DNA from 3 places in the Caldanaerobacter sp. genome. Region 2 is predicted to be linked to each of the others. Evidence: riboswitches for the same ligand, from Rfam matches in the RefSeq annotation. Region 2 holds a riboswitch; each other region holds the start of a gene.
What was found. Region 2 has a riboswitch for cyclic di-AMP ahead of ACPLVE_RS07150 (C40 family peptidase). Riboswitches for the same ligand answer to the same signal wherever they lie in the genome.

Region 1 (4,587 bases), on a different contig from region 2:
TCTATATCCTGCTGTGACACCATGCTTTCTTTTCCCATCATTATGTCAACAGGGTCCCCTGGCGTAAATCTCATAAACACAAACACCGTTATAGCTATTGCTAGCATTATAGGAATTGTGTAAAATACCCTTTTTAAAACCTTAACTTCCCTCATAAAAATTCCCCCATCCACTTTAGAGCAAAAAGGGGTACCCCCTTTTTGCTCATTCAGAAAGCTTTACTCTGTGCATATTTTCTCTGCTGTCCATACTTGGCTTCCAGTTTTCTACATTTTTAGTCGCTGCTTCTACAGTCTTTAAAGAATATCCAAACACCCATGGAGCATCGTCATATATTATCTTCTGAGCCTTGTAGTAAAGCTCTTTTCTTTTAGCATTGTCCGTCTCTTTTGCCGCTTCATCTAAAAGCTTATCAACCTCTTTATTGCTGTAGAAAGAATAGTTTCCTCTTTCACCTGTCTTTAGCTTTGGATTTAAAAAATCAAATGGATCAAGATACGCATTTCCCCAGTCAGTAAGATATAGCTGCCTGGTGCCTTTCTGTATCTCTGACTGCAAAACTCCCCATTCCCAAGTCCTTACAGAAGCTTTTATGCCCATTTTTTCAAGCATGTTAGCTATAGCCAAGGCTTCCTCTTCTCTAAAAGGCTGCGTATCTATGACAACTTTCAAATCAGAAACTCCAGCCTCTTTTAAAAGCTCTTTTGCCTTGTCAGGATTGTACTCATAGGGCTTTAAATCAGTATTTGCAGCAAAAGCATATGGAAGCATTGGCCCTGCAAGTCTTACCCCATAACCTTTGTAAATCTCTTTTACAATAGAATCCATGTCTATTGCATAATTTAAAGCCTGTCTTACCTTTGGATTATCAAAAGGTGGCATTTTGTTATTTATCTCGAGTATATACACCCTTGTCCCCATGTTTTCTTTTACCTGTATGTTTGGATTTTTCTTTAGCCTTTCTATCATGTCAGGCGGGATATACTGAACTATATTTACCTCTCCTTTTTCCAAAGCCGCTATTGCAGTAGAGGGCTCAGGTATCATTCTGAATACAACTCTTTTTAGACTTGGAGGACCAACAGGGGGAATGTCTGGAGAACCACCGTAATATCCATCGTACCTTTCCAAAACTATCTGCTCATCCAATTTCCCAGATACATACTTAAAAGGTCCTGCTCCTATAGGATGCTTTAAAAATTCCTCGTACCCCACTTCTTCATAATATTTTTTTGGTATTATCTGCTGATGAACCAGTGCCTGAAGCAAAACCGGAAAAGGCTCTTTTAGTATAAATCTAACCGTATAGTCATCGATCTTTTTGACATCTTCCACAGGTCCCATCAAGCCTTTTCTTGGAGAAGTTTTCCCTTCAAGTCCCCCCTCTTTTATTATTCTATTAAATGTAAATACGACGTCATCGGCTGTAAGAGGGTCTCCATTTTGAAAAGTCACACCTTTTCTTATTTTAAACTCCCATTCTGTAGGCGATATAACTTCCCAAGACTCTGCTATTTCAGGGACTACTTTTCCATCGTATGTACGCGTCACAAGCCCATCAAATATGTTTCTTATTACTGTCTCAGTCTCTCTATCTCTGTAATCGGCCGGATCCAATGTCACAATGCTGCCCTTATTCAAAGCTATTACAATGGTTCCCCCATCTTTTTCCGAAGTTACTTTCTTAGAGGATGTACATCCCCCTAAAACGAGCAAAAGTGATAAAAGAAGTGCCAAAAGGATAGCAGTTTTTTTCATAATAAAATATACCCCCTTAAATGTAAATTTATGGTAAGGACGGGGGTATAAAAAGGCCGCTGAAATATCCAGCGGTCCTGGATATTTCTCCTTCCCACGCTTGCGAGGTTAGCTGACGGGCTCGGGTCGAAGGAGTAACCCTACTCTTCCCGTAAGAAGAGATTCGCCCCAAAAGTGTGGGTCCCCCGCCCCTTTTCGGGTTCAGCGATAACGATTAAGTTGTTTATTAAATTGTACCATACTTTTACCAGTTAGTCAAACACAGAATATCTCTTCTCTTCTTCAATTTCTATACTTCCAATAAGCCTTATGTCTCTCGAAGAAGAACCAATTCTTACTAGATATTTCCCTCCTTCTAAAAGCCAATCCTTCCCATCAAAACTTGCAAGACTCTTTAGAGGAATCTCTATTTTTATCTCTTGACTCTCTCCCGGATTTAAAAGATGGGTCTTTTCAAAACCTTTCAATTCCTGATAGGGCTTGTCAATTTTACCTTTAGGCGCTTTTATGTATACCTGTGCCACCTCTTTTCCCGGGCAATTGCCAACATTTTTAATTTCAAATTCCACTTGTAAAGCCTCATCTCTTTTCTCGATTCTTAAGCCTTTGTATTCAAATTCCGTGTAAGACAGGCCAAAACCAAACTCATAAGCAACCTCTTTCCCGAAAGTGTCATAATGCCTGTAGCCCACATATATATCTTCTTCATACACTACTCTTTCCGGGTTTTCTTTTGGCTCTCCTGGATAGGTCCATGAAGGCACGTCTTTGTAATCCATCGGAAAAGTAGTAGGCAACTTGCCAGAGGGATTAATTTCCCCAGAGCATATATCTGCAGCCACATACCCTGCTTCTTGACCCGGCTGCCACAAAAGAAGTATTCCGTCTACAAAATCTCTCCAACTTGCCACCTCTATAACTCCTCCTATATTAAGCATGACGCAGACTTTTTTCCCCTTCAAGTGAAAAGCCCTAGAGACTTTTATTATGAGATTCTTTTCATCTTGTGTAAGGTAGTAATAAGAATAAGGTATGACGCGGGATAAAGCTTCTTCATCTTTTACCCATTCAGAGGTAGGAATTGGATAACCTTCTCCCAGAGCCCTATCTATCCCCTCACTCGAACTTCTCGTTATCACTATAATTCCTACCTCATTCCTTTCGGCAATTCTCTCTAATTCTATTTCATCGAACCAGTCCTCTGGAAGCTTCGGAAGAAGCCAATTTCCAAAAGCCTTCGTAGGCTTATATTCATCCTGCCTCATCTTTTTTACCTTCTCTTCATATGTCGCCGCTAACTCCTCGTCTACGCTTAAGCCTCTTTTTCTAAAACCCTCCAATATGCTAACCACATATTTAGGATTGGTATTTCCACTCCCAAGTCCTCCCTTGAAAGTCTCAATCTGTCCTGTACCAAAAATCGCTAATTTTGCACCCTTGTATAAAGGTAGAACCTTATCATTTTTTAAAAGAACTACTCCTTCTGATGCCGCTTCATAAGAAATCTTTGCATTCTTTTCCAAATCCGGCTTATCAGAATAGGGGTGCTTTTTAAAAGAAATAGTATTTGTTAAAACTTTTAAAATTCTTCTAACCCTTTCATTTATAATCTCTTCCGTTATGAGTCCCTTCTCAAGAGCTTCCTTTATCTCCTCGATATCCCTTTTTCGTTCCGGATACCTTTGCTGGCTTTCCCCAGGCATGATAAGGTCATTTCCAGCTTTTATTTGACAAGAAGCACTGTCCCCCGCGTACCAATCGCTCATTACAAACCCTTCAAATTTCCACTCTTCTTTCAAAACCTCAGTCAAAAGCCACTCATTTTGCGAAGCGTGATAACCGTTTAGTTTGTTATAGGCGCTCATTACCGTCCAGGGTTTGGCTTTTTTAATTGCTATTTCAAACCCTTTTAAATATATTTCCCGCAAAGCTCTCTCAGATATTATCGTATCAATCGTGTACCTTTTCGTTTCCTGTTCGTTTCCTGCAAAATGCTTGAGACAAGCCCCAACCCCTTGACTCTGAACCCCCTCTACGAAACTAGCCGCCATTTCCCCAGTAAGAAAAGGGTCTTCTGAATAGTACTCAAAATTTCTGCCGCACAACGGATTTCGATGTATGTTCATTCCGGGAGCCAGCAGGAAATCCACTCCATACTCTTTTGCTTCTTCTCCCATGGCTTCTCCAACTTTCCGTGCCATTTCTCTATTCCAGGTAGAAGCTATCATAACAGCTACAGGAAAAGCAGTAGCATTTTTCTCGATCCTCAATCCTGCAGGGCCATCGGCATGAACCGTAGGCGGAATCCCAAGTCTTTTTATCTCCCTTGTCTCTCCAGCAGCCCCTCTCACTCTGGAAGGAGGGTTGCCAAACTCTCCAGGTGTACCTATCCCTACCAACAAACTAATTTTTTCATCGATAGTCATTTCTGAAATTATCCTATCAATATCCACTACTAATCCCCCTTTTGATAACGAATTCTTGCCTTACATAGATTTTACTATAGCCTAGATTTCAAGTCAAAAAATTTTTAACAGTCTTTTCGGCTGGGAATTGTGATATAATTATTTTGTGAAAACAAATAAAAAAAGGAGTAGAAAGTCGTGACAAAGAGCCTTAAACTTCGCACTTTTTTTCTTTTTGTATTTTTTCTAATCCTTTTTTCCATACTTATAGGAAGGCTTGTGTGGATACAGGTAATAAACGCTGAAAAGCTCTCCCTTGCCGTAGAAAGACAGACAACAGCGGACATAATAATAAGGCCGCAGAGAGGAAATATCTACGATGTAAACGGCAATATACTCGCCTGCAATATACCTGCTGCGGATG
Region 2 (4,587 bases):
TACCCCATCTACTTCTTTAAATATCACAGTAGGCTTGGAAACCTGTAACTCATAACCTTCTCTTCTCATGGTTTCAATTAAGATAGAAAGATGAAGTTCCCCTCTTCCGGAAACCTTGAAAGAATCAGGTGAATCTGTTTCCTCCACCCTTAGTGCTATATTTGTCTCCAGCTCTTTATAGAGCCTTTCCCTTAAATGCCTAGAAGTCACATATTTCCCTTCTAATCCTGCGAAAGGACTTGTATTCACACTGAAGGTCATGGACACAGTAGGCTCCTCTATTTTAACAAAATCAGCGGGTTCAGGATTATCTTTATCCGCTATTGTTTCTCCAATCTCAATATCGCTAATTCCCGAAACAGCCACTATATCTCCTAGCCTTGCCTCTTCAACAGGTACTCTTTTCAATCCTTCAAACTGGTATATATTGTTTATGGTAAATTTCTGTATATTACCGTTTAACTTGCATATAGCTACTTCATCTCCCACCTTGATTTTCCCTCTTATCACTTTTCCAATAGCAATTCGTCCTATATATTCATCATAATCCAGCGTAGTAACAATAATCTGCAAAGGCCCTTCCATATCACCTGAAGGAGCAGGAATGTATTTTATTATAGTCTCAAAAAGCGGTCTTAAATCATGAGACTCTTCTTTCAAATCCAGCATGGCTATTCCTTCTTTACCTGAAGTATATACCACAGGAAAATCAATTTGGTCATCATTTGCTCCAAGTTCTATAAATAAATCAAAAACCTCATCGATAACTTCATTGGGCCTTGCATCGGGTCTATCAATTTTGCTAATTACAACAATGGGCTTTAAGTCAAGTTCTAAGGCCTTGCTCAACACAAATCTCGTCTGGGGCATTGGCCCTTCAAAAGAATCTACTAATAGCAATACACCATCTACCATTTTTAAAACCCTTTCAACTTCTCCACTGAAATCGGCATGTCCCGGCGTATCAACTATATTTATTTTTACATCTTTATACCTGACTGCCGTGTTTTTGGCTAATATAGTTATGCCTCTCTCTCTTTCGAGGTCGTTAAAGTCGAGTATCCTCTCTTCCACTTTTTCATTCCATCTGAATATGCCACTCTGCTTGAGCATAGCATCTACCAAAGTAGTTTTACCATGGTCAACATGAGCAATAATCGCTATATTTCTTACATCTTCCCTTACCGTCCTCATAAGGTATCTCCTTCCATAAAAAGGTATGTCGTGTACAGTATTATATGATATACCAATAACTTAAAATAGTCAATATAAAAAGAGCACTACAAAGTGCTCTACTTAATCACCCTTTTAGCTTTTACATAGTGAGAAAGGTAATACCCTTCATTAAGAGGACTTATAATAACTTTTCCAGCTCCTGAAGAAGCATGGATGAACTGCCCATCCCCGATGTATATACCTACATGGTTTATAATGCTACTGCCCAGAGTCTTAAAAAATACCAGATCTCCTTTTTCCAAAACATCTCGGCTAACTAAGTCTCCTACATTAGCCTGCTCGTCAGCCGTCCTAGGTAAGCTAAAACCGAAATTTGAAAACACATAAGAGACAAACCCTGAGCAATCAAATCCTCTAGGAGAACTCCCGCCGTAAACATATCTAGTTCCTAAAAATGATTTAGCATAATCTATTAATTTATCTACAAGACTCCTATCAACATCCCCTCTTGATGCAGTGGATCCATTCCGAACCGCTAAGTACTGTCCATAAATCCATCCTTCTTGTCCATCTGAAAGCCTTACCTTGTACCATCCATTCTCCTTCTCTAAAACTGCAACCTGCGTGCCTTTGGAAAGCTGCCTCAATACTTTCCCCGACAAACTGGCTTCACTTCTTAAATTTACATAGCTTCCTGTTACAATCCCTACATTCGCATCTCTCGTTTCTTCTCGAGAAGTTGGGAGAGGAGATCTAACTGCCAGAAAATCCGCGTAAATCCATCCTTCTCTGCCATCAGGGAGCTTAATCTTGTACCAAGACCCCTGTTTTTCTAAAACAGTAACCGTTTCGTTTCTGTTAACCTGGGTAATTACGCTGCCTGAAAGAGAACCTTCGCTTCTTACATTCACATAATTTCCCGTAACCTTCCCAACCCCTAATCCCTCTCCAAAAACTGGATGCAGGAAAGCATTACCTATCAGCGTCATGCCAAAAACAGAGACACCAAAGATAACTTTTCCTAGTTTTGATTCCATTTTGCAAATCTCCTTCCTTTAATGCCTCCGGAGTTAGCTGTCGGGTGCGGGACAGAAGGCATCCCTACTGCGGCAAAGCCGCAGATTAACCCCAAAAAGCGGTTCCTCCGTACCTTTCGGATTCGGCAAGATTGCAAAGTCCTTTTTTCTTATCTTATCACAGGAAAATTTCAAAGTCAATGTTTACATTACATTTTCTTAAAAAATTTAATCTTTTCTTAATATATTTTATAAAAAATTAATCTTTTTGATACAAAAAAATAAAAGGGAAAAACTCCCTTTCTTCCATTGGTGCGGGCGGTGGGACTTGAACCCACACGGGATTACCTCCCACGTGCCCCTCAAACACGCCTGTCTGCCAATTCCAGCACGCCCGCCTGTACTTTTTTATTATACTTGCTATCTACCTCATTTGTCAAGGTGGCGAGATTATTCATTAGTTCCAGTATTGATATAATCACTGAGTCGTCGTACACCCAAACGTACGCGTCTGCCAGTTCCGCCACCGCCGCAGAACGTCTTTGTACGTCATAAATTATATAATCTTTTGCGCCACCTGTCAATACTATTTTTTTAAATACCAATTTGCAATATTGTTAAAGACGTTAAAAGAAGTTGGATCAATGCCTTTGACATAATCATAAGACATCACAGCGCCTTCTATATAATAGAGGCCTATCACTGGTTGTTCGTCAGATATCAATTCTCCTAATTTGTAATAACTGCTTTTTAAACTCTTTTCATCAGTGGAAAGAAAAATTTGTCTAAAAAGTTCATCCACTTTAGGATTGCTGTACCCCATAAAATTATCTTTGCCCTTTGTCATAAACAAAGAAGAGATATCTTGATTATAATTCAAATTCCATTCCATCAAAACCAGATCAAAGTTTCCAGAAAAGATCGATTTCAGTAATTGGTCCCAAGAAACAGAAATTACATTTATCTCAATTCCCATCTCTTTTAAATTAGCCTTTATAATCTGAGCCACCTTCAAAAGATACTGGTTGTCAGTATTTACCAGTAAATTAAAAGCAAGCTTAGTATTCCCCTTTGTCCATAGACCGTTAATTTGTGACCACCCAGCTTCTTTTAATAACCTTTGGGCTTCTTTTACACTATATAAAGATGCAATTTTAGGGCTATAAAGCCATGAATCTGGTCTTATTGGAACATCAGATTTTAAACCATGTTTAAAATACACTTCTCTTAGAATCTTATCAACATCTATACTATAAGCTATAGACTTTCTTACAGCTACATCAGAAAAAACTTGTTTTTTTAAATTTGGTGCTAGAAACACGTAAATTTGTCGAGGATATTTATATATGTTTATTTTCGAGTCTTCTCTGTATTTGTCCCAATCAAAATCTTTTACAAAAGTAAAATCTGCCTCTTTACTCAAAAAAGACGAAATCATAGCATTCTCATCTGAAACTATTTTAAAGTCCACTTCTTCAATATAGGGTTTCTTACCCCAATAATCATTATTTTCCTTCAATATAACTTTATTTCCTTCTTCATAAGAAACAATCTTATATGGACCTGTTCCAATAGGGACCAAACTGGAATTGCCAATATCACTCTTCTCCTTATATTGATGGGAAGCAGCAATCGGAAAAATAAATAAAGCCAATGGATTCGCAACAGGAGAACTTAAATCTACCTCAAACTCATAGTCGCTTATTTCTCTATAAGAAGAAATATAATTCTTTATCAAGTCTTTATAGGGACTTTTTGAATTAGCATCGAGAAAAGAATCCATTGTGAACTTTACGTCCTTTGCTGTAAAGCTTTCTCCATCCTGCCACCTTACATCCCTTCGAAGATAAAATTTTATATTAAGTCCCTTTATTTCCCATTTATAAGCAAGAAGAGGCAGAGGCTTTAAACTCTTATCCATGGTTATAAGAGATTCCATTGTCAGATTAAGGAGTTGCCTTGCCATTTCATTATCATTCAAAAAGGGATTTAAGGTATCAAAAGGAGTTATATTAACTCTTAATACTCCTCCCTCTTGCACTATCTCCTTCGACTTTTCTTGTGATTCTTCTTTTTTTTGGGGACTTTCTGCAATTCCTGAAGGTCCAATCTTACATCCACTAAGAAGAAATATAAAAATAAAGACAAGGAGCAAAAATCTTTTCATAAAAAATCATCCCCGAGACTTACTTGACTTTCTTTAACTTTTTATTTTCTATTATTCCTGGAATTCTCCCCCTTTTTGCTACAGGAATCCCCTCTACTTCTTTTATGTCCATCGTCATATCGATGGGCTGGGCATCAGATATATAGCTTCCAACTCCAAAAGCATCTGCACCGCTCTCTGCCAAAAGAGCAATTCGCTCAGGAGTAAGACCACCTGAAACTATGATTT
Region 3 (4,587 bases), on a different contig from region 2:
ACCACAATGTTTCCTATCAAAATAGCTGTATCATCTATATAAGAAGTATGAGATATTTGGGGATAATTTCCAAATATATCTTCTCTAATCATAATTTCACCCCATATAAGTTAATCATTATACCTGGTTATAACAGTTGTTTATATTATACCATAAAAAAAAGCACTTCACAACAAGAAGTGCAATTCTAAAAATAAAAAATTTCATTTTTTACATTCATTATTACTTCAATAATTTTTTCCGTCACGAGTTTGAAGATCTTTTCACCTTTTTCTTTTGTCGCAAGTGTAGCATCCCCTGACATAGCATTTTCATAAAGCGTTTTTCCCCTGTCTTTAAAATAAACCCTGTAAATAGGCTTCTTTATATTTTTTGTGGCCTTCTCCATCTTAACAAGTCTTTCATCGTAATACAAAATCGCTGACGTCTCGTCTTCTCCAGCATGTCCCTGCCCCTCTGTAATTGTGAGGATCTCTTTTGAAAAATCTAACCACCAGTTTATTGTAAGGACGGTCATCCCTAGTTGAACCAGCTTTTCACTGGCAAGGTTTAAAGCAGTGATATTACCCCCGTGCCCATTTAAAAATATAAGCTTTTTTAGGCCATTTTCATATAAACTTTTCCCAACAGCATATACATACTCTGCCAGCACTTCTGAAGGCACGTGAATTGTCCCGGGATAGACTGAAAGGTCATAGCTTTGACCATAAGGTATCTCTGGAGCAATCCACACATAATCACCAATTTTTTCTTCAATCATTTTACAAAAAAGCCTGGGAGAAAAAATATCTGTCCCAAGAGGAAGGTGCTGACCATGAGCTTCTACAGAGCCAACGGGCACTATTACTATATCTGATTTTTTTAAATTTTTCTGGAAGTCATCAGATGTATAATCCACTATGTACATAGAAACACCTCCAAAATTTTTCTAATCTAAAAATAACATTTTTTAGATATCAAAGCAAGCAATTCATAACTGAAAATAAAAGATATCTATGAGTTTATAAAAATTAAAAGAGGCGGTTATCCCGCCTCTGTCCTCTCATCGCCTTACTTCCCATAACAAAAAACCATATTACCTATCCTTGCCGCTATGGGTAAAGACCAAAGCCAAGCATTCGTAGAACTTTGATCAAAATAGTACAAGGCTCCGTTTGTTGGATCGATCCCACTCAAAGCATCTCTTGAAGCAGCTATAGCTTCTTTAGATGCAGGTCTATTTATCCATCCGTTTAATACAGGAGTAAATTGATAATTGCCCCACGCATCTACTTGATATATAACGTCTTTTATGGTGCTTGGGAAAATACCACTTTTAACTCTGTTTATCACCACAGCCGCTACCGCTACTTTGGCTTGATATGGTTCTCCATCTGCTTCTGCTGTAACAAGTCGTGCAAGAAGGTCAAATTCCTCTGAAGTGTAAGGTATTACGCTCCTTTGAACATAACCTCTGCTAACATCGTTATAGGTGCGAGATGAAGAATCAACAGGTTTTGGTATGATAAACACCTGACCAGGATATATGACATCACTTTTATAATCGTTTGCAGCTTTTAAATTATCTACAGTAATCCCATATTTTTTGGCTATTAAGTACAAACTATCGCCTTTTTGAACCACATATATGTTATCATTACCAGGCACTTGCAGCACTTGGCCAGGATATATTGTAGTAGTCTGTAACCCATTTAAAGCCATCAATTTAGTGTAAGTAATGCCATATTTTTGACTTATCCCCCATAAAGTATCTCCCGGTTTAACAGTATAAGTAGCGGCAAAGACAGTCTGAAATAAAAATAGCCCTCCGATTATCAATGCGATGAGAGGCTTTGCCTTGATATGAACTCTAGACATTACCTTACCCTCCTTTGCCTCCGGGGTTAGTTGACGGGTTCGGGTGAGGGCTACCCTACCACACAAATGTGGATTCACCCCCAAATTAACATCCCCCGTACCCCACTATTGGGGATTCGGCATGTTTTATCTAAATTATACACAGAATGAAAAATCCCTGTCTATATTAAACTGATGGGAATACAGTCATTTGCTGTCATTATCAATCGGAAACAACACTGTGAATTCCGACCCCTCTCCTACTTTACTTCTTACATGAATCTCTCCACCATGTTCCTCTACAATCCATTTTGCAATTGAAAGCCCTAAACCCGTTCCCCCTGTCTCCTTAGATCTGGCCTTATCTATCCTGTAAAACCTTTCAAAAATATGAGGCAATTCTTCTTCAGGAATTCCTATCCCATTATCTCTAACCTTTATATAAGCCCTGTCACTATTTCCTATCTCAATCTCTATCCTGCCATCCTTTAAAGTATATTTTGCTGCATTATCAACAAGAATCCTCAAAAGTTCTTTTATCAACCTTTTATCTGCTTTTATATTTACACTTTCTCCTTTCAACAAGATGTCCTTGTCTTCATAAATCAATTTAATCTCCGCGATTACTTCTTCTGCCATCTCTTTTAAGTCAAAAGTATCTTTTTCTAACTTTATCGACCTGTCGTCACCTCTAGCCAAAAAGAGAAGCTTCTCAACAAGATTTTCCATCTCAAGGGTTTGCTTTTTTATGGCTTTAATCCCTTCCTCCAATATCTCTTTATCCTCTTTTCCCCATCTATCCAGCATGTCTATGTACCCTTTTATTATAGAAATAGGAGTCCTTAATTCGTGGGAAGCATCAGAAACAAATCTGTTTTGACGTGCAAAAGATTCTTCAAGCCTGTCCAACATATCGTTAAAAGTCTTTGCAAGTCTCACAAGTTCGTCTTCTTTGCCGTAAACTTTAAGCCTTTTACTGAGTCTCTTAGCATCTATCTCTTTTACTTCTTTTATCATGTAATCTACCGGCTTTAATGCCCTTTTTGTGACTAAATAACCTGTTACAAAGGATATTAATATGCCAGCTCCATCGGCAAAAAACATCAAAATAAAAAGAAGCTTCAAAAAAGCATACTCATTTTTCATATCTTTTACAACCTGAATATAAAAAATAGAATTGTCTTTTTTGAATTTTGTATTTAAATAAACTAAATCTTTGTCGAACTCATCAATCTTAACGGGAACCCCTAAATTAATTGCATACGGAATATAAACTTCTTCTAAATTTTTTGATTGGTACACAATATTCCCTTTTGAATCGAATATTTTTACATAAATATTTTCATCTGCTATTCCAGAAAACACCATATCTTTTGGAATGCTGCTCATGTCTTTAGCCGATATGTCAAGCTTTGACGCTATAACTTCCGACTGAACTGTTACCTGTTTCATTGACTGATATATGAGGTAATATTTTAAAGTATAAAGCACTGAAGCATTTAAAAAAATTAACACGCAAGAAAAGACAGCAGAATAAAGAAGTGCTATCCTAAAGGTTATTCTTCTCGGCATCATCTAATCTTCATTCCCATCAACCCTCAAAATGTAACCCACACCTCTTATAGTGTGAATCAACTTCTTATCAAAAGGGTCATCAATCTTACTCCTCAAAAACCTTATATACACATCCACTACATTTGTATCACCGTAATACTCATATCCCCATACTGCCTGCAAAATCCTCTCTCTTGAAAGAGCAATTCCAGCATTTCTCATCAAAAACTCCAAAAGGTCAAACTCTTTTTTAGTAAGGTCAATTTTTATACCCTGTCTTCTTACTTCATATGTATTAAAATCTATAACAACATCCGCAAACTTCAATACTCCTCTTTTCGAAGGTAGATTTTTTTTCCTCAACGCAGCTCTTACTCGAGCAAAAAGTTCTTCTATGGAAAAAGGTTTTGTGACATAATCATCCGCACCTATATCTAAACCTTTTACCTTGTCTTTTACCTGATCCTTTGCTGTAAGCATTATTACAGGTATATCAGATTTCTCCCTTATCTTCTCTAAAACCTCATATCCATCTATCACTGGAAGCATTACATCTAAAAGTACGATATCATAATCTCCTTCTAAAGCTTCTTTCAACCCCGAAACCCCATCATATGCTATTTTTACTTCATATCCTTCGTGTTCAAATTCTAACTGTAAAAATCGAGCTATTTGTCTCTCATCTTCTACAATCAGTACCTTCTCCTTCATCGCTATCACCAATAAAATTATAGCATATCAAATGTCTTATAGAAATCGGGATATGAAATGTCGACGCATTCAGCCTTCTTAATTATGGTCCGACCTTCTGCCAAAAGGCCAGCAATCCACAAGGACATGGCCACACGGTGGTCGTTGTAGCTTTCAACTTCGGCTCCTTTTAAAAAGCCTGTCCCTTCTATAATCATTCCATCTTCTGTCTCAAAAATTTTAGCTCCCATTTTCCCAAGTTCTGATGTCATTGATTTTATCCTGTTGCTTTCTTTTACCTTCAACTCCTCCGCATTTTTTATCACAGTTATCCCTTCTGCAAAAACCGCTGCAACTGCAATAATGGGAATTTCATCAATAAGTTTAGGAATAAGGTCTCCGCCGATTTCTATACCCTTTAATTTAGAACTTTCAATTACAATGTCAGCTACTTTTTCATTATTTACATATCTTTCATTTATAAGCTGAATATTTCCTCCCATATCT

Region 1: linked by a shared signal. The riboswitch ahead of ACPLVE_RS05425 (ABC transporter substrate-binding protein) and the one ahead of ACPLVE_RS07150 (C40 family peptidase) in region 2 are both predicted to bind cyclic di-AMP.
Region 3: linked by a shared signal. The riboswitch ahead of ACPLVE_RS06485 (LysM peptidoglycan-binding domain-containing protein) and the one ahead of ACPLVE_RS07150 (C40 family peptidase) in region 2 are both predicted to bind cyclic di-AMP.

What each region holds. Positions count from the first base shown of each region.
Region 1 is NZ_JBNATX010000012.1:34,622-39,208, forward strand. It holds gene ACPLVE_RS05420 (ABC transporter permease) at 1-155, opposite strand, end outside; gene ACPLVE_RS05425 (ABC transporter substrate-binding protein) at 205-1,758, opposite strand; cyclic di-AMP (ydaO/yuaA leader) riboswitch at 1,841-1,975, opposite strand; gene ACPLVE_RS05430 (beta-glucosidase family protein) at 2,010-4,184, opposite strand; gene ACPLVE_RS05435 (peptidoglycan D,D-transpeptidase FtsI family protein) at 4,362-4,587, shown strand, end outside.
Region 2 is NZ_JBNATX010000020.1:32,372-36,958, reverse strand. It holds gene typA (translational GTPase TypA) at 1-1,194, opposite strand, end outside; gene ACPLVE_RS07150 (C40 family peptidase) at 1,293-2,213, opposite strand; cyclic di-AMP (ydaO/yuaA leader) riboswitch at 2,221-2,351, opposite strand; tRNA gene ACPLVE_RS07145 (tRNA-Leu) at 2,503-2,590, opposite strand; gene ACPLVE_RS07140 (hypothetical protein) at 2,555-2,797, opposite strand; gene ACPLVE_RS07135 (ABC transporter substrate-binding protein) at 2,779-4,359, opposite strand; gene ACPLVE_RS07130 (nicotinate phosphoribosyltransferase) at 4,379-4,587, opposite strand, start outside.
Region 3 is NZ_JBNATX010000017.1:19,376-23,962, forward strand. It holds gene ACPLVE_RS06475 (gamma carbonic anhydrase family protein) at 1-92, opposite strand, end outside; gene ACPLVE_RS06480 (creatininase family protein) at 188-907, opposite strand; gene ACPLVE_RS06485 (LysM peptidoglycan-binding domain-containing protein) at 1,051-1,857, opposite strand; cyclic di-AMP (ydaO/yuaA leader) riboswitch at 1,858-1,989, opposite strand; gene ACPLVE_RS06490 (ATP-binding protein) at 2,044-3,408, opposite strand; gene ACPLVE_RS06495 (response regulator transcription factor) at 3,412-4,101, opposite strand; gene aroA (3-phosphoshikimate 1-carboxyvinyltransferase) at 4,119-4,587, opposite strand, start outside.